Ancylothrix sp. D3o: one gene and its partner. Each later gene encodes a partner of the first gene's protein in a complex. Links are inferred from orthologs where the notes say so. Each region holds a gene or a part of one and is shown on either strand. Other genes may lie near its edges. The genes, in order: carA and carB.

Region 1 (9,085 bases):
CAGCCGAGAGCAAGCCGCACAACTCATGCAAGGCTGGTTAAACCAACAAATACCCGATCCCCTCTCAGGAGCCATACTCGCCGCCCTGCAAGCAAAAGGCATAACAGCCCAAGAACTAGCAGGCATGGCCCAAATCTTACAAGCCCAAACCCATCCCCAAAACATACCTAATTTCAACACCATCATCGACACCTGTGGCACCGGCGGAGACGGCGCATCCACCTTCAACATCTCCACCGCCGTCGCCTTTGTTGCAGCCGCCGCCGGAGTCAGAGTAGCCAAACACGGCAACCGTTCAGCCTCCAGTCGAGTAGGCAGCGCAGACGTCCTCGAAGCCCTCGGCATCCACCTCAACGCCCCCGCCGAAAAAGTAGAAGCCGCCCTATCCCAAGTCGGAGTCACCTTTTTGTTTGCCCCTGGCTGGCATCCCGCCCTCAAAGTAGTTGCCCCCCTGCGTCGCACCCTCGGCATCCGAACCATTTTCAACCTCCTAGGGCCCCTCGTCAACCCCCTGCGGCCCACCGGCCAAGTCATCGGCGTAAGTGATCCCAACCTCGTCCCCACCATCGCCGAAGCCCTCGCCCAACTCGGAACCCAACAAGCCATCGTCGTACACGGACGCGAAAAACTCGACGAAGCCGGTTTAGGAGACATCTCCGACTTAGCCATCTTAAACAGCGGTCAAGTTCACCTCGACACCCTCAACCCCAGCGAATTAAACTTAACCCCCGCCCCCATCAGCACCTTGAGCGGCGGAGATGTCCAAGAAAACGCCAAAATTTTGCAAAACATCCTCCAAGGAAAAGGCACTCAAGCCCAAATGGATGTTGTCGCCCTCAACGCCTCCCTCGCCCTTCAAGTTGCCGGCACCATCCCCCTCAAAAATCACAGTGCCGGCATCACCCTTGCTAAAGACATCCTCCAAAGCGGTGCCGGTTGGTCAAAACTCCAACAACTCGTTCGATTTCTTTCTTAAACAATTCCTAACCTTGAATTAGGAAAAAGGGAAACCAATAAATATCCCCCCTCGTTTGCAGGGGGGTTGCCGCATTTTTTCCCAAATTTTCTAATTCCCTGCTTCCTTATTTCCTAGATCATTGTGAACGCAACTCCACCACATCTTTTTTAATCGTCACATCATAACCCCCAAAAAAATTTTGTCCCAAAAGTGGCACCGAACCAATCGAAACTTGCACATTGCTTGCCACCGCACCACCCACATTTATTTGAGAAACCCGCCCCGTCGGAAACTCCACAAAATCACCGCTTGCCACTTGCGCTCGAATTTTGCCATCCGCCACCACCCCTAAACTGTTTGCCATTGCCTCCGTAATCTTTGTAATCGAAGCGCCGGTATCCAACAACATCTCAAATTTTTGTTTGCCATTAAACGTTACATCAATCACAGGAATTCCCCCATCGCGCCGTTTAATTGGTACTTGAAAAACACCCGTTTTTGTCGAGTTATTTGTTGTCGGAATTGGAGCCGGTGCAGCTTCAGGACAAAGCGACGGTAAACTCACCACTCTGCCATTGCGATCAACAAAAAAACATCCTTGATATTCTTGAGTCATCGCTGCCGGTTGCCATCCCATCACCACCGCAGCCATCATCACAGAAAAACTTATTATTTTTCGCATAAAAATTACCTTTCTTGATAAATATATCCCCCTCCCCCACAACCCTAAATCGGGCGAAATTCCACCACACTTTCTTTTAAAGTCAATTCATACTGACTAAAAAAGTCTTGCCCCAACAAACCTATTTCAAGCTGTGTTGCAATCGCCACCGTTACATTTTGAATACTCGCTCCTCCCACCTCAATACTTCTTACCTTACCGATGGGAAATTGCACAGCTTGATCGCTGGGAGTAGAAGCCACAATTACTCCTTCCGGCACCACATTTAAAGCCGATGCCATTGCTTTAGTAATAACTGTACCACTCGCGCCGGTATCCAAAATCATCTCAAACGTTTGCTGATTATTAAAAGTTACATCAATCACAGCCGTTCCCCCCGCACGCCTTTTAATTGGCACCTGAATTACATCCCCACTACTTCCCCTTACCGGCGATACCCCCGGACTCGCCCCAGACGCATCCGACGCATTAGAATTAGAATTCGCCCCCACCACCGGCCCAGAATTTCCACTCGCCACCCGCACCGACTCCGGTTTTTTTGCCACCCCTGCTTTAATCGCTTGTTGTTTCGCAATCGTGGCATTTCGCTGATATTCTTTGATTTTCCCTTGCCCTGCTTTATATTGACTGCTAGATGCAGGTAAACTTTTTAACAATGCAATCGCTTCGCTCCACCGGCTTTCCACCAATTTCCAATCATCGACAGATGCAGCCGACTGAGAAATAGAAGCCGCACTATACGCTTTATCTAAAGCAAATTGATAAGTTTTTTCCCCAGTTGGATCATTATTGACCAAACTAGCCGGCTGCTGAGGCGTAGGTTTAGGAGCAGTTGGTTTTGCTTGAGCCGGTAACACAGAAGCCGGAGTGCTGGGTGCAGTTGGGGTATTATTACTGCTTGGATTCTCCGCCATCATGCCGGTATTGCAGCCCCCAATTCCCAAAGCCAAACCGGCTCCTAGAAACGTCATTGATGCACCAATTTTAAAAATTTTAAACATGAAAAAAATCGGGCGAGTGTGTGCGAACGCCAATTCAGCGCGAGTTGGGAATTCTCCAGAAAGGCCATCCAAGAACCTCATCGTTAAAGTGAGGCATAAAAAATACGCAACAAATTAAAGGCTTTCCAGGCTTTTTTCACCTTCTCAGGCTTATATTTTTACATATTTTATTTACTTGTGCAGTTATTTTCACAGATATTGAGATTGTATTTTGCCACTGCTTGGAGCTACAGAAGTTTTATCAAATAAATCGCCCTTCCCTCAGACCAGACGCCCAGCCCCCAAAGAGTTTTGCAATTTGGCAGTTGCAATATTTTATAAATTCTTTACATTCCCCTGGAAATTCAAGGAATTTTTAAAGAATTGATAAAGCCAGACAGCAACACCGATCCGCGATGATAGCATAGAAGCGGAAACAAGGCAAAAGCTTGATAAAAACGCTTAATTTACTTCACACCCCCTCAAAAAATTTTTCACGCAACCAAACTGAACTTTAGGCCAGACAGCGCCAAAGAAGGCGTGATCGTAAACAGCCAGTTAAAAAAAGTGAAACCCAGGGGCGAAAGTCATTTAGCGCTCATCGATCAAGAAACCCGAAACCACAGAGTGAGAAATTAGGGTGCAAAAGGCTCCAAATAAAATTTAAAAATTGTCCGCCATCTTTTCACTCTAGCGGGCAAAAAAAATTAAAAAGCATCAGAAACGAAACCTTGTTAGAGCCTCTAAAAATCGGTTTTGTTAGGACAACCAAAAAACCAGCCAAAGTATAAAACTGGTTCAAAATTTCCAAGGAGAAATACTTATGTTTACCCTTCATGGTTATAAAAAATACGCCTCCTGTCTTTCTGGGGGACTGCTGAGTATAAGTTTAATTTTTAGTAGCAGTCAACAAGCAACAGCCGCAACCTTCAGCAAATCTTGGGATGGAGAACAAAACTCCCTCCAAAATTTGTTAAATAACATCACCCTTAGCGGCCCGCAAATCAACACAGAAAAAGCACAGACAAACTATCAAACTTTCACCAACACAGCCAGCGGCATCTCAGCCGGCACATTCATGTTTGAAGTAGCAGGCATGGCAAATTCAAACAAACTTGGAATTTACAACCGAGGAAATCCTAATCAAAGAATACAACTTTTTGACGGAGCAAACAGCCCCGGAGCCGGTACCACAATCACATTTTTAGAAAGCGGAATCAACGTAATCACCCAACAATTTAATCCCACAACCGGCAGACCCCAAAACAGCCCAAGCCCAACAATTAACTATTATGAAGGGCAAAATTGGAACGAATTTGGCTATTATATTCAAACCGGCCAAGGAAACATTTTTTACACCCAAAACAATCTCAACCCTGGTGGAAAACAACAAGCCGTAGTTTATCGAGGAAACAACCAAACCCAACTCCAACTAGCAGGCCGGCAAAAAGGCATATTTACAGACAATGAATACATCATTGCCTTTGAAGACAGACTATTAGGAGACATCGCTGGAGTTAGTAGTGATTGGGACTATAACGATTTAGTAGTAATGGTTGAATCCATAGAACCTACCAGCGTACCCGAACCCGCCAGCTTAGTAGGATTAACAGCCATTGCCGGAATGTTAGGATTAACCGGCCGGCGAATTCAGAACAAATCCTGAATCATCTAAAAACTCGCCAAAAACAAGCTAACAAATAGCCGCCACCGATGACTATTGGTGGCTGCCAAGTTTCCTGACAAAAAAACCGTGCGAGCAAGAGCCGGCAATTCCAACAAAAACGGAATATCACCCCAGATCAACTCATGGGATAATACCTTACGCCAGTGAAACTTAAATATTGACTACTTTATGCCGCACTCTGCTGCTCAACCGGCCCTACTAATCCTCATAGATGGCACCGCATATCACGGATGGTCCTTTGGAGCCACCGGCACCACCGTCGGTGAAGTTGTATTCAACACCGGCATGACCGGCTATCAAGAAGTTTTGACCGATCCCAGCTACTGTGGTCAAATCGTCACCTTCACCTATCCAGAACTCGGAAACACCGGCATCAACCCCGAAGACGAAGAATCAAGCCACCCCCAAGTACGCGGAGCAATTGCCCGCAACATCTGCAAAAGACCTAGCAACTGGCGCAGCACAACCAGCCTACCAGACTACCTCAAAAAAAATAACATCATCGGAATCTATGGCATAGACACCCGCGCCCTCACCCGCAAAATCCGCTCAGTCGGAGCCATGAATGGAGCCATCTCCACCGAAATTTTAGATCCAGCAGAACTACTCAACACAGTTCGGCAAGCCCCCGACATGACGGGCTTAAACCTCGTTCCCCAAGTCTCCACCCCCGAAACCTACGAATGGAATGAACCCACAACCAGCCTGTGGGAATTCAGCGAAAGCGCCCAAGAAAAAAACAGCGAACAATTTACAGTAGTCGCCATCGACTTCGGCATCAAACGCAACATCCTGCGACGACTCGCCAGCTATGGATGCCGGCTGATCGTCGTCCCCGCCAACACCCCGCCCGAAGAAATACTCAAACACAACCCAGACGGAATCTTCCTCTCCAACGGCCCAGGCGACCCGTCAGCCGTTACCGAAGGCATCGCCACCGTCAAAGCCTTACTAGAAAGCAACAAACCCATGTTTGGCATTTGCCTGGGGCATCAAATTCTCGGACTCTCCCTTGGAGCAGACACCTTCAAACTCAAATTCGGGCATCGAGGCTTAAACCAACCAGCCGGCTTGCGGCAACGCATCGAAATCACCAGCCAAAATCACGGCTTCGCCATCAACCCCGACACCCTAGCCCCAGAAGTAGAAATCACCCACCTCAACCTCAACGACCGAACCGTAGCCGGAATGCGCCACCGGGAGCTACCCTTATTTTCCGTACAATACCACCCCGAAGCCAGCCCCGGCCCCCACGATGCCGACTATATTTTCGAGCAATTTGTAGAAGCCATGCGCTCAGCCCGCGCCCAAACCAGCACAACCGTCAACTAGCCCTTCGGGTGGCCCTCTACCCGAAACCGCAGAAAGTGTAGACAAGTACCTGGAAAGCAACTATACTAAAGCCTCGATTTGAGCAAAATGCAGCTAGGAGGGAGCTATTGCTGAGCCACTCACCCTAACGGTTAGCCTCAGAGGCACCCGCGAAGTTAGGGAAAACCTACAGTTATTCCGCCTCACCGGATTACTTGATGCCTTTTCGGAAGCCACCTTTCGCAGAGTCATCGGCAAATGTATTGAAGACGGGCCAAAGCATATCGTTTTGGATCTCTCACAGATAGATTTTGTTGACAGTTCCGGTTTGGGCGCTCTGGTGCAGATCGTCAAAACAGCCCAAACCGAAGGCGGCTCTTTACAAATTGTCACCAATGCCCGTGTCACACAAACGGTTAAGCTTGTTCGTTTAGAGAAATTTCTCTCGTTGCAGCCCTCCGTCGAGGAAGCGCTCAACAACATTCAGCCGTCTAGTTAGCCGACAAAACCACTCGCAAGCTATCCAGTTTTTTTTTGCTGGATAGCTTGTTTCTTGCCAGGGCATCACCCCATCACAACATATAATTAGAAAGACAGAAACAAAAAATTCTTGTCCCAGTGTCAATTGACCATCGTCAATTGTCAATTGTCATTTGTGGCAAACAACCACCGTCAGACTTGACAACGCCCAACGGCAGGCAAACTATATCAACCATTCCCGCCTCCCCACCCCCACCCAATTCCCAGTCGCCCCCCTTAGCCCGGATGATCCTATCTACGCTTGATGAAAACCCCGCCGACGAAAGTGTAGTAACCACAGCGTTGAGTCCGTTGTTTTCGCCTTGTTTATCAGCCTCGCAAATTAAACAACTCTCACCCGCCGCCCTAGCGTATCTCGGTGATGCCGTTTACGAACTGTACATTCGTAGCTTTTATTTGATGCCTCCCAAGCGATTAAATACTTATCACCAAGAAGTCGTCACCCAAGTACGCGCCGAAACCCAAGCTCAACACCTGCGCTTGCTCGAACCCCACCTCACCCAGGCGGAATTAGAGATCCTCAAACGCGGACGCAACGCTACTAAAACCGGCCCGAAACGTCTTCCACCGGCCATTTACCAGCAAGCTACCAGTTTAGAAACCTTAGTTGGATATCTCTATCTCAGCGATCCCAAACGCTTAACTGAATTATTTGGTTATTTGCAACTCGCTTTCAACCCCAACTCATAAGTCTTTCTGCTTCAAGCCGCTTGGAATTCTTGCCAGAAGATCATAAAAAACTGCCGGTCTGCCTAAACAAAAACAGCGGCAAAAGTCAATAATAACTGACAAAACTTGATAATTCAGGAAATCATCACAATGACCGAGAAACCACAAAAGAAATCTTTTCGGGGTAAACCCAGTTCTGGTAAACCGTCTGGCCTGAAATTTAAACGCAGTAGCGCACCCAAAAAAGATAGCTTCTCCAAACCAGACAAAAGCTTCTCCAAAGATGGCCCCCGCAAAGTAGAGCGAGAAAAAAGTTACTCAAAAGAGCGCCCACCCCAACGGGAAAACAGTTACTCCCAAGATCGCCCACCCCAACGGGAAAAAAGTTACTCAAAAGATCGCCCACCCCAACGGGAAAACAGTTACTCAAAAGATCGCCCACCCCAACGGGAAAACAGTTACTCAAAAGATCGCTCACCCCAGCGGGAAAACAGTTACTCCCAAGATCGCCCACCTCAACGGGAAAAAACGTTCTCACCCAAATACTCAAGCCGTCCCGAAGTAGAAATCAGCCCCTCCGATGAAGAAACCGATCTGATCTACGGGCGTCATTCAGTCCAAGCAGCCCTCAACAGCAACCGAGACCTGCACCGCATCTGGATCACATCTCAACTGCGTCACGATCCCCGCTTTTATACCGCCATTGTAGAAGCAAAACAAAACGGCACCGTCGTCGATGAAGTAGATTTTCGCCGCCTTGACCAAATTACAGGCCGAGCAAACCATCAAGGCGTAGCTGCTCAAACAGCACCCTATAAGTATTGCGAACTATCCGAAATGCTCCAAGTTGCTAAGGCAGCCGGTGATCAAGCCGTAATTATAGTCGCCGATAGCATTACAGATCCCCACAACCTGGGTGCCATTATTCGCACCGCCGAGGCAATGGGTGTACAAGGTTTGGTGATCCCCCAACGTCGCGCCGTTGGCATTACCTCAACTGTAATGAAAGTCGCCGCCGGCGCTTTAGAAAAATTTCCAGTCGCAAGGGTTGTCAATTTGGCCAGAGCCTTGGAAGAATTGAAAGCAGCAGGCTTTTGGGTCTACGGCACAGCCTCCAACGCCAGCCAACCACTGCACACTCTCAAAGTCCATAACCCCACTGTCTTAGTTGTGGGTTCCGAGGGCGAGGGTTTGAGCCTTTTGATACAGCGCCTCTGTGACGAATTAGTTTCAATTCCTTTACAGGGCGATACTCCCAGTCTTAACGTCTCTGTCGCAACCGGCATGGCTCTTTATGAAATTTACCGCCACCGCTGGGCCCAGACGCGATATGTAGATGTCAAACAATCAAACAATTGAAAAAAGAAAAACAACCGAGTATAACGAAATGTAAATTACGCGAACATTTGCGTATCACCCCACCAACCAGTCGCCACAAGCGACCCTACGCGAACGGTAAACAGGCAAATGACAATGAAAGAATTCTTGACTAGCTTGCTCTCCTTTTTCGGATTGGCTTTTTGGGTGGAAATAAGCACCGAAAGCCCCCGCTGCACCTACTACTTTGGCCCCTTTATTACCGCCAAAGAAGCAAATGCCGAAGCAGCCGGCTATGTTGAAGACCTGCAACAAGAATCCGCTCAAGGCATCCAAGTCAGTATTAAGCGCTGCAAACCTACCACCCTCACCGTCTATGAAGACTTGGGGGAGATTCGTGAGGCTCGCCGCGTGCCGGTTTTTAGCGGTCAGCCTTGAGCGAAAGTATGATGCCAGCCGCTGCTCAAAAAAACAGCCGCCCTTGTACTAGGAAGGCGAGTTTTTTTGTCAGCAACCAGCCAAATGCTTAAGCTGTTTTCATTCTCCATTTCCGCCAGCGCCTAGACAATTGGGCCGGCCTACTACTTGTGGGTGCGATTCTATCCATCGGTCAATATCTGCTAATACCTGGTCGGGTATTTCCCAAGGAAACAGATGCGCCGTGTTGGGATAGCAAAGATATTCGCAATCTCGCAGATTTTGGGCCGTCTCTAAACTAGATTCGGCGGTGATGTGCCGGTCGGAATCTCCTGCTAGTACCAAGCACGGACATTCAATCAAAGCCAGCGCTTCGTTACGGTTATAGCCTTGCCTTAAGGCTTTATTGAGCGCTCTTGTCGCCGGTTTGGAGGTTTGCAGGTAAGCTGTCATGCCATTATCCGCTAAGTATTTATAGGCGCTGGGCGTGTGTTGAGCCACCAAATAACGGTAAAGGGATCGCT
Region 2 (9,951 bases), on another replicon or contig:
GAGGCGTTGACTTTACTAAAGCAGACCTCAGAAATGCTAATTTACAAGGAGCAGATTTAAGAAAAGCTGACTTGACACGAACCCATTTAGAAGGTGCTAATTTAGAAGGCGCAATTTTTTCTGAATCCGATTTAAGGCCGGCAGAAACACACCCAGTTTTAATGAAATATAAAAGTTTACCTCCGGGTTTTTGAAGGCTTAAAGAAGTTAGATTTCTCCCCGCAAAGCCTCAATAATTTGGATATTAGCTACCGGAAATGGAAACTGATCAATTTCATCTAAACTTACCCAGCGAATCTCATCACACTCAATCGCTTGCGGTTCCCCCGCAAAATGCCGGCAATGAAATACATTTAATGTGACTCGAAAATGCGTATAAGTATGATCTATCGTAATTAAATGCTCTCCCACCTCCACATCAATCGCCAACTCTTCCAAAATTTCCCGGCGAATACACTCCTCAATTGTCTCTCCCTCCTCAAGCTTCCCCCCTGGAAACTCCCACAAGCCCCCCAGCAAACCTTCACGCCGGCGTTTATCAATCAAAATTTGGCCGCTATGATTCCAAATCACCGCTACACCAATATTTTTATGGGGAATAGGAGTAGGAATTTCTATCATGGGTAACTCAATAATTATGGCCTGGGAAATTTAAAGCGGGGTGATTATAGCATAAATAAAGCGCTTTGGGAATGTCTAAAACGGCAAATTCGGCAGAGTTTTTGTCATTTCTGCCGAGCCGTTTTTGGGCTTTGGGTTATTTTTTTTAGATGCCAGTTTGGGTTATTTAACCGCAGATAAACGCAGATAAACGCAGATAAAATAAGTGCGGTTATTCGTCTTCGGATGCGCTTGTTTCTGCGTGTTGTAGGGATTTTTCAAAGGTCATCCTTTGTTCTGCGTTGCGGAGAAAATATCCGCTCATCATTGCAGATGCTAACAGCCGGCCTAAGTGTTCGCGGCTGGTTGTAATTGTTACCCCAAAATGCTCGGAAGGTAAATTGCCTAGCAAACCTACGATATTGCGTTCCATTACTTGAAACACATCGCCAGTGTTTGGTTTAGAAAGTTGGGCAATTGTTTCTGGACTCATTGACTGGACATAGTGCCAGAGTAAATTGCCAGCTTCTGGTTGATCGCCGCTGATGTGTTCTGGAAAATGAGATGAGTTATTCACAATAAATCTCCTCGCAGTAATTTCCGCCTTTCGATAGAGCTTGTTTTTTTTTGCTCAGTTATAATCGGGTGCTTTTTTCCTTTCTTTTTACTACTTTAACAACCCGATTATAACTTAAGAGTAGGCGGAACCGAACCAAGACCTACGGATGACCCAATTTTTCATTTTCGCTCCGTGATAGTTGCCTATGCCATTTTCGATTTAAGGTTTAGCTAAATCTACAATCTCAAATAGCCTTAGCTGGCAACATATTCTCCCATATCCGCTTTGCGTTTCCGCAATTTCGTTAAGGCTTCTCGCTCGATTTGTCGGACTCGTTCGCGGCTAATATTTAGGCGATCTCCAATTTTTGCCAGCGTCATTGCCTGTCCATCTTCTAAGCCAAACCGCAATGATAAAACTTGACGCTGTTGCGGCGTCAGGTCAGCCATAATATTCTCCAGGTCAGACCGCAAAGACGACTGTACCGCAAAATCTTCAGGCGATGGGCCGGTGTCTTCTAACAGTTCTCCTAATTCGGTATCCTGATTATCCCCCACCCGCAAATCCAATGACAAAGGCTGACGGGCTCTTTCTAAATATTCCCGAATTTGCTTAGGTGTTAATTCTAATTCCGCCGCCAACTCCGCCACCGTCGCTGAACGTCCTAAATTTTGCGCCAATTGACGTTGAGCTTTTTTAATTTTGTTTAGTTTTTCGGTAATATGAATCGGCAACCGAATTGTCCGGCCTTTTTCGGCTATAGCACGAGTAATTGCTTGCCGTATCCACCAATAGGCATAAGTTGAAAAACGATATCCTTTAGTTGGGTCAAATTTTTCGACACCCCGCTGCATTCCTATCGTTCCTTCTTGGATTAAATCCAATAAATCCACATTTCGTTTAATATATTTCTTGGCCACCGATACCACCAAGCGCAAATTCGCTTCCACCATCTTGCGCTTTGCTAACTCACCGGCTTCTATGGTTTGCTGTAACTCAGCTTCCGACAGACCGGCCGGTTCTGCCCATTCCGCATCACTTGGTTCTCGGCCCAATTCCAAACTTAACTGCTCTTTCAATTCTTGCAAAGCAGTGCAACGCTGGACTTGTTTACCTAAAATAATTTCCTGCTCGTGGGTCAGCAGCGGCACACGGCCAATCTCTCGGAGGTAGGTGCGGACTAAATCGGTGGAAGTCTGGGCAGTCTTCATGGCAGTATCTCGGATTGTTTGTAATAACGGGTTTGCAATATAAGTGCGATTTTCACCACGCCGGACGCGCTTGCAAGCACAACGCAAGCGGAATGCCGGCAACCCATCCGATCAAAGCGTTCGCGGTAATGGCGCCTGAGCATCCGTGTTGTTGAACACCGCTCTCGTTTACCGGTCTGAGCGTACTCTCACCGGAACGGGGATAGCCTCTGGTTGAGATTGGCTCTCAGACTCGGAAACCTTAGCGGCAACGGCAATGGCTACACCGGCAACGACAAGAATAATTATGGTAGTCATAAGTTTTGTTAAGTTTTTCCTTAAGTTGTAAACTATTGTAACATTTATGAAAATATTGTCTACTAGGTAAGATTGCTTTTTCGGGAAAATTTGCTAAATTTCTTACCATAGACATACTTTAATCGGCTCAGGAAGCTTATCTAAAGAGTACCCAGAACCGACGGACACAAGTGCATCCGGCTAAACAAAATTTTAAGCTTTTTTTTCAAGGCCAAGACTCAGAAAAAGGTGATGAGGGACACAGAGGCTTTTCTTATGGGTTCTCTCCAAAAACCTCTATGTCTTCTCCTTGAAAAAAACCCCCTGTTATGGGGGTTTACTAGGCTAAACTCCCAATTTAGATAAAGTCTTGGAGTGCTTTAACCTCCAGCGGTTGAGACTTCAGGGAACGTATGGCGGCGGCGGTTGCTTTGGCACCGGCAATGGTCGTTACAATCGGAATCTTATAACCTAAAGCGGTGCGACGAATTAACCGGCCCTCGGCTTGGGCATCTTCCCCAGAGGGAGTATTAATAATGAGTTGAATTTGCTGGTTTTTGATCGCATCCAACACATTAGGCCGGCCTTCATAAAGTTTCAGTACCAGTTGGACATCTTTTAATCCATTTTGGTGTAAAACTTTGCGGGTGCCGGTGGTGGCGATGACTTTGAAACCCATCTCTAAGAAATCGCGGACAATGGGCACAACACTGTCTTTATCGCGGTTCATCATTGAGACAAAGACGGTACCTTCGAGGGGTAAACGTTGACCGGCCCCTAATTCTGCTTTAGCAAAGGCAGTCCCAAAATCATAATCCATTCCCATCACTTCGCCGGTGGATCGCATTTCTGGCCCAAGAATCGTATCGGCGCCGGGGAATTTATCAAAAGGTAAAACCGCTTCTTTAACAGAGATATGTTTGGGGATAATTTCCTCTGTGTAACCTAACGATACAAGAGTTTTTCCTGACATCACCCGCGAAGCCATTTTTGCCAAAGGTACATTAATTGCTTTCGAGACAAAAGGCACCGTCCGTGAAGCGCGGGGGTTTGCTTCAAGGATATAAACTTCGTCGCCTTTGATGGCATATTGGATATTCATTAACCCGACAACTTTTAACTCTTGGGCAAGTTGCACTGTCCAGTTACGAATTGTTTCCACCAAACTTTCAGAAAGCGTGATGTAGGGAATAGAACAAGCCGAATCACCAGAGTGAATTCCTGCTTGTTCGATGTGCTCCATTATGCCACCAATTACTACCCGTCCCGTGTGATCGGCTAAGGCATCGACATCAACCTCAATCGCATTTTCGAGGAATTTATCAATTAAAATTGGGTGGTCTGGTTCAACTTGCACAGCAAACGTCATATACCGTTCTAGTTCGGCATCTGAGTAAACAATTTCCATTGCCCGTCCGCCTAAAACATAGCTGGGACGAACCACCACCGGATAGCCAATGCGTTTAGCGACAATTAAGGCATCATCGAAACTGCGGGCAGTACCATTTTCGGGTTGTTTGATATTCAGTTTCCGCAGAATTTTCTCAAAGCGTTCGCGGTCTTCTGCGGTGTCGATAGAATCAGGAGAGGTGCCCCAAATTTTGGTTTTTACTACTTCTCCTAAGCTGGTTTTGGCTTGTTGCCGGTTTAAAAAGTCTTGCAGGGGTACTGCAAGTTTGAGGGGGGTTTGTCCGCCAAATTGTACGATGATTCCTTCTGGATTTTCGGCTTCGATGATGTTTAAAACATCTTCTTTTGTCAGGGGTTCAAAGTAAAGCCGGTCGCTGGTGTCGTAGTCGGTAGAAACGGTTTCTGGGTTGGAGTTAACCATGATGGTTTCAAACCCATCTTCTCGCAAAGAAAATGAGGCATGGCAACAGCAATAATCAAATTCTATGCCTTGGCCGATGCGGTTGGGGCCGCCTCCGAGGATCATTACTTTGCGTCTTTCGGAGGGGATGACTTCGGTTTCTTCTTCGTAGGTGGAATAGTAGTAGGGGGTTTTGGCTTCAAATTCGGCGGCGCAAGTGTCTACGAGTTTGTACACCGGCACCACGCCTAGTTGTTTGCGGTAGGCGCGTACTTCGTCTTCTTTGGTTTTTGTGGCGTAGGCAATTTGCCGGTCGCTGAATCCTTGACGCTTAATATCATACATCTCCTCTTTTGTCAAGGATTTTAGGGGAGTGCGTTTGAGGAATTTTTCCGTTTGTAGGATATCCTGCATTTTGTCGAGGAACCAGATATCAATGCCGGTGAGTTCGTAAATGTCCTCAGCAGTCATGCCCATCAGCATTGCGTGACGAATTGTAAAGATGCGTTCGGGGTTGGGGGTGCGGAGGTTGGCGCGGATTTGTTCTAGGCTGGGAATGACTTCTTCTTTGTCGCAACCCCAGCCGGCGCGTCCGGTTTCGAGGGAACGGAGGGCTTTTTGGAGGGATTCTTGGAAGGTACGCCCGATGGCCATTGCCTCACCGACTGATTTCATTTGGGTGGTGAGGGTGTTGGTGGTACCGGGGAATTTCTCGAAGGCGAAGCGGGGGATTTTGGTTACAACGTAGTCGATGGTTGGTTCAAAGCTGGCGGGGGTTTTTTTGGTGATGTCGTTGGGTATTTCGTCGAGGGTGTAACCGACGGCGAGTTTGGCGGCGAGTTTGGCGATGGGGAAGCCGGTGGCTTTGGAGGCGAGGGCGGAGGAACGGGAAACGCGGGGGTTCATTTCAATGACAACGACATCGCCATTGGTGGGGTTAACGGAAAATTGGATGTTGCTACCGCCGGTTTCGACTCCAATTTCGCGGATGATTTTGATTGATTGGTCGCGGAGTCTTTGATATTCTTTGTCGGTGAGGGTTTGGGCGGGGGCGACGGTGATGCTGTCGCCGGTGTGGACTCCCATAGGATCGAGGTTTTCTATCGAACAAATGATGACGACGTTATCGGCTAAGTCTCGCATTACTTCGAGTTCGTATTCTTTCCAGCCGAGGAGAGATTGTTCGATGAGGATCTGGGATACGGGGGAGGCGTCGAGTCCGCCTTGGGCCATTTCTTCAAATTCTTCTTGGTTGTAGGCAATACCGCCGCCGCTACCGCCGAGGGTGAAGGCGGGACGGATGATGATCGGATAGTAGCCGATTTGTTTGGCGACTGCTTTGGCTTCTTCGAGGGTGGTGGCGATGCCGGAGGGGCAGGTGTTGACGCCGATTTTTGCCATTGCTTCTTTGAAGAGTAGCCGGTCTTCGGCTTTTTCAATGGCGGGGAGTTTGGCGCCGATTAATTCTACGCCATATTTTTCAAGGGTGCCGTTTTTGGAGAGGGCGACGGCTAGGTTAAGGGCGGTTTGTCCTCCCATTGTGGGAAGGATGGCGTCGGGTCTTTCTTTGGCTATGATTTTTTCTAAAATTTCTGGGGTTAAGGGTTCGATGTAGGTGCGGTTTGCGGTCTGCGGATCGGTCATAATGGTGGCTGGGTTTGAGTTGACGAGTATCACCTCATAGCCTTCTTCTCGCAGGGCTTTACAAGCTTGTGTACCTGAGTAGTCAAATTCGCAGGCTTGCCCGATAATGATGGGGCCGGCGCCCAGGATTAGAATTTTTTGGATGTCGTCGCGGCGAGGCATAGGGATTTTTGTTTTTAGTTTTTCGTTTTTAGATTTGCAGGGGCCGGTTGTGGGTCGGTTTGCTAAATCCAAACTATTTTACGGGTTTTGTGGTCTTTGGTGCCGGTTTGCGGGTAGTTTTTTGATGACATTTGAGTTTTTATGTGTTTAAGATTTGTTCGGCTGTGAGGTTGAGTTCTCCAAATGTGGGGGAGTTTAGCCGGTCTGTTTTTTTAAATTGAGTGCGTTGATATTTGCCGGTTTCGTCTAAATTAAATATGAATATGCTGGGGATTTTTGGGTTTCCAAGGTATTCTCTACTGCCTATCGCGAGATAATCTATTATCCAATATTCTTTAATTCCTAATCTTTCGTATTCATCTAGTTTGTCGATATAGTCGTCTTCCCAGTTTGTTGAGGTGACTTCTACTGCTAGTTGTATTGGTTCTTCTAATGCTGCATATGCTTCGCGGTTTGATCTCCACTGTTCTCGGTTTATGACGCTAACATCTGGCCGGCGTCCTTGGATCTTTCCTTTTTTTGTTGTTGTTTTGATGGCGGCGGTGTTGTTGACGACGTAATTTAGGTTTTGTCGTTTAATTTCTTCTTTAAATGCGAATATAATTTCACTGGCAATATCAATATGTTGTCGGGTTGATAAAATTTGTATAATTTCTCCATTTACAAGTTCATAGATGCCGTCTTCGGGGCATTCTTCTAGGAATTGGTCAAAGGTAATTTCTTGTGTGGTTAGGGAAATCATAAGGTTTTCTCCTGTAGGCAAAGAAAGGGGGTTTCTCTGCAATATTTAAGCTTTCATCTGGATATCTAGGAAGAAATGCGGTTTCTAAAGTTTTATTGTATCACCCATTCTACCTCGTGGGCTTCGGTAGGGTCGGGTATATCTAACCGGCCTGCTAATTTCTCTATAATATTTTCCGGTACCGGCTGGTTTCTTTGGCTATTTCTCTCTAATATTTCGTTTAATGGTGCTTCTAAATACACAAGGCGAATTTTTGCTTTATAACCAACAAATAAATCGATTAATTGTTGGCGCATTTGTTTGGTGGTGTTGGTGGCATTCCAGACGAAGCTTTGTTTTTGTCTTAAATATTCCTTGGCTTTTTCTTTGGCAAAATTGACTACTATTGATTGGTCTTTTTCCGGTGAGATGTTAATTTGTTGTCTAATTTTGTCTAGGCAAATTTCCGGCCAGTTTGGAAGGTTATTTTGTATCCAAGTATCTTTGCCGCTGGCCGGTAGTCCAGACATAACAACAACTTGACACCGGCTATCATCAAATGCTTGATAATTTGGGTCACTTTTCTCTTTATGGAAATACACAAACCGGCTGTAATTATCTGCAAATTGCCAAGGTTGGGTTAAACAGTTATTTTCTTGACAAAATTCTCTAAAAAAGGTAATGCGTTCAAAAAGTTCTTGTTGATCTGCACAAATTCTACCACCAACATCAGCCTCAGCTAAAATTGCCAGCCATTCACAAGTTATTACTTGACTAGCTTTAATAATATCCCGTTGAGGGTTTTGTTTATCCCAAAACCACAGAGGTAAACCGTTATATTGAACAAGAGAAACGATTTTTTCGCGTTCCCAAAAAGGGGTGTTTTTTTCGTAAAGAATGTATCTAGCAAGTTGGGTTCCTTTACGCCCGTGTCCGCGTGAAGAGATAATACCATTTTCATCGATAGTAGTGCTGATGGGTTTGCCGATATCGTGAAGTAAAGCCGCCGTAAATAAGATGTTTTTTTCGCTTTCTGAGAGTTGTTGCCATTTAGGAAGGGAGACGAGAGTTTCTACCACCATTTTTGTATGGGTTAAAACGTCGCCCTCTGCATGATAGATGGGGTTTTGCGGACAGTTTTTGAGAGTTTCTAAACAGGGATACTGGGAAATAATTTCAAACCAATTAATCATAATTATAGCCCTATCAAAAATTCATTTACTAAACCCCAGATAAGAACAGAAAACTCATCTGCATTTATCACCGCAAATGCAAACAAAAAACCCATCTGCGTTTATCTGCGTAGCGCTCCGCGCGGCTACGCCTAACATCTGCGGTTAAAAAAATAAACCCATACCATCCTTAAGAATATTCGGAATAATAGGCCGGCTTAACCAATGACTCTCAGAATTTTGAATTACCGTTAAAAAATCAGCCCGAACAAACTTAAATCTCTCCTCCACAATACCATTTTCCTCTACCTTTAAATACAACCCCTCCATCAAATTACTATTATCAGTTTCTTTCATTGCCCGTTCAAAATCTAACCCCATCTTTTCACAAGCTTGTTTTAAGCGTTCTAAATGGCCGGTTTGGATGAAGTTTGATTGTTTAATCATCTCTTGAAGTTGTTTTACCGACTTGAGTTTTCCCTCATATAAAACCGGCACAGAAACCACCGGCACACCGGCCAACATTTCCCGGCGTTTTGCGGTACTCAAAAACACCTGATTTTCTAAATCAAGAATATCATATTCCATGAAATAATGGGGCAAAGCATCATAAAAAACGGTGTGTTTAGCATAAAGCCATTCGCCGTATAAAACGTAACGAGTTCCCAAAACTTCCCAAAGCGGGCCGGTTAAAGTATAAGCCCATTGTTTAAATAAATTAAAATGTTTTTCTCTGGCGCCGCCGGTGAGATAGTGTCCGCGACTTTGTAATAACATTTGACCGGCTGCATTAAAACTAATGCCGGTGTTGGCGCCATCAACCTTTTCTTCTGCCACCACATAGCGATTTTCTAAAACCTTAAACGGAACACTTTCTAAATCTTCGTCTCCGGGTTGAAAACGAGACCCTTCAATATGGGGAGTACGAGGATATTTAAACATTATCTCAACCTATTTTTACTAGAATTTATAAACCGCAGATGAACGCAGATAAAACATCCGCGTTTATCCGCGTTTATCTGCGGTTAAAAATTACCGCAAAGTCACAAACTCTTCCGCAGTAGAAGGATGAATGCCAATTGTAGCATCAAAATCCTTTTTAGTAGCGCCCATCTTAACAGCAATAGCCATCCCTTGAATCACTTCCGCCGCATCTTTACCCACCATGTGAACACCTAAAATGCGCTCAGTTGTTGCCTCAATAATAAGTTTAACCATTGCCTTTTCATCCACATCTGGCAAACTATAAAACATGGGACGAAACCGGCCCCGATATACCTTAACATTTTCGCCAAACTTTGCTCGCGCTTCGGCTTCTGTCATTCCCACACTAGCAGCTTCCGGCTGAGAAAATACCGCAGATGCCACATTTTCATGGCTAATATATCGGGGAATATGACCAAAAACTGTATCTGCAAAAGCACGCCCTTCAGCAATAGCCACCGGCGTCAAATTAATGCGATCTGTACAGTCTCCCACAGCATAAATATTTGGTTGAGTTGTACTGCTATCGTCCTTAACAACAATCGCACCTTTTACTGTTTCTATACCGGCATTTTCCAAACCCAAATTTTCTAAATTTGGCTTTCTCCCTAAAGCACACAAAATTGCATCTGCCATTACTGTTTCTTCTTTTTCCCCCACCGGCACCGTTAATTTTAAACCTTCCTCAGTTTTCTCAATTTGTAATTTATCCATCTCCGCATTCAGCAAGAAATTAATACCATGTTTTATCATCGCTTGCTGAATATCTCCGCGCACATCTTCATCAAAACCACGCAAAATTAAATCGCGGC

Evidence for each region.
Region 2: the proteins of carA (region 1) and carB are in contact, whole or in part, in a solved structure (PDB 1KEE), measured with the Escherichia coli proteins. The link is inferred for Ancylothrix sp. D3o from one-to-one orthologs.

What each region holds. Positions count from the first base shown.
Region 1 is NZ_JAMXEX010000005.1:12,934-22,018, forward strand. The notes cover bases 3,574-6,557. They hold carA (glutamine-hydrolyzing carbamoyl-phosphate synthase small subunit), read left to right. Parts: upstream 3,574-4,475; coding sequence 4,476-5,639; downstream 5,640-6,557. Other genes in these bases: NG798_RS11320 (DUF4114 domain-containing protein), read left to right, coding at 3,574-4,286; NG798_RS11330 (STAS domain-containing protein), read left to right, coding at 5,746-6,117; NG798_RS11335 (Mini-ribonuclease 3), read left to right, coding at 6,237-6,557. Also shown: trpD (anthranilate phosphoribosyltransferase), read left to right, coding at 1-976; NG798_RS11310 (TIGR02281 family clan AA aspartic protease), read right to left, coding at 1,095-1,640; NG798_RS11315 (TIGR02281 family clan AA aspartic protease), read right to left, coding at 1,685-2,641; more of NG798_RS11320, read left to right, coding at 3,444-3,573; more of NG798_RS11335, read left to right, coding at 6,558-6,848; 23S rRNA (guanosine(2251)-2'-O)-methyltransferase RlmB, read left to right, coding at 6,978-8,186; NG798_RS11345 (DUF1816 domain-containing protein), read left to right, coding at 8,295-8,582; NG798_RS11350 (alpha/beta fold hydrolase), read right to left, coding at 8,682-9,085. UniProt on the Escherichia coli protein: Small subunit of the glutamine-dependent carbamoyl phosphate synthetase (CPSase).
Region 2 is NZ_JAMXEX010000009.1:87,640-97,590, reverse strand. Bases 2,805-6,654 are described here. They hold carB (carbamoyl-phosphate synthase large subunit), read right to left. Parts: upstream 6,263-6,654; coding sequence 3,005-6,262; downstream 2,805-3,004. Other genes in these bases: NG798_RS16255 (Uma2 family endonuclease), read right to left, coding at 6,402-6,654. In the rest of the region: NG798_RS16285 (pentapeptide repeat-containing protein), read left to right, coding at 1-194; 8-oxo-dGTP diphosphatase MutT, read right to left, coding at 208-621; NG798_RS16275 (DUF760 domain-containing protein), read right to left, coding at 833-1,177; NG798_RS16270 (RNA polymerase sigma factor, RpoD/SigA family), read right to left, coding at 1,414-2,370; NG798_RS16265 (hypothetical protein), read right to left, coding at 2,539-2,667; more of NG798_RS16255, read right to left, coding at 6,655-7,004; NG798_RS16250 (AAA family ATPase), read right to left, coding at 7,097-8,176; NG798_RS16245 (RNA ligase family protein), read right to left, coding at 8,321-9,097; gor (glutathione-disulfide reductase), read right to left, coding at 9,188-9,951. UniProt on the Escherichia coli protein: Large subunit of the glutamine-dependent carbamoyl phosphate synthetase (CPSase).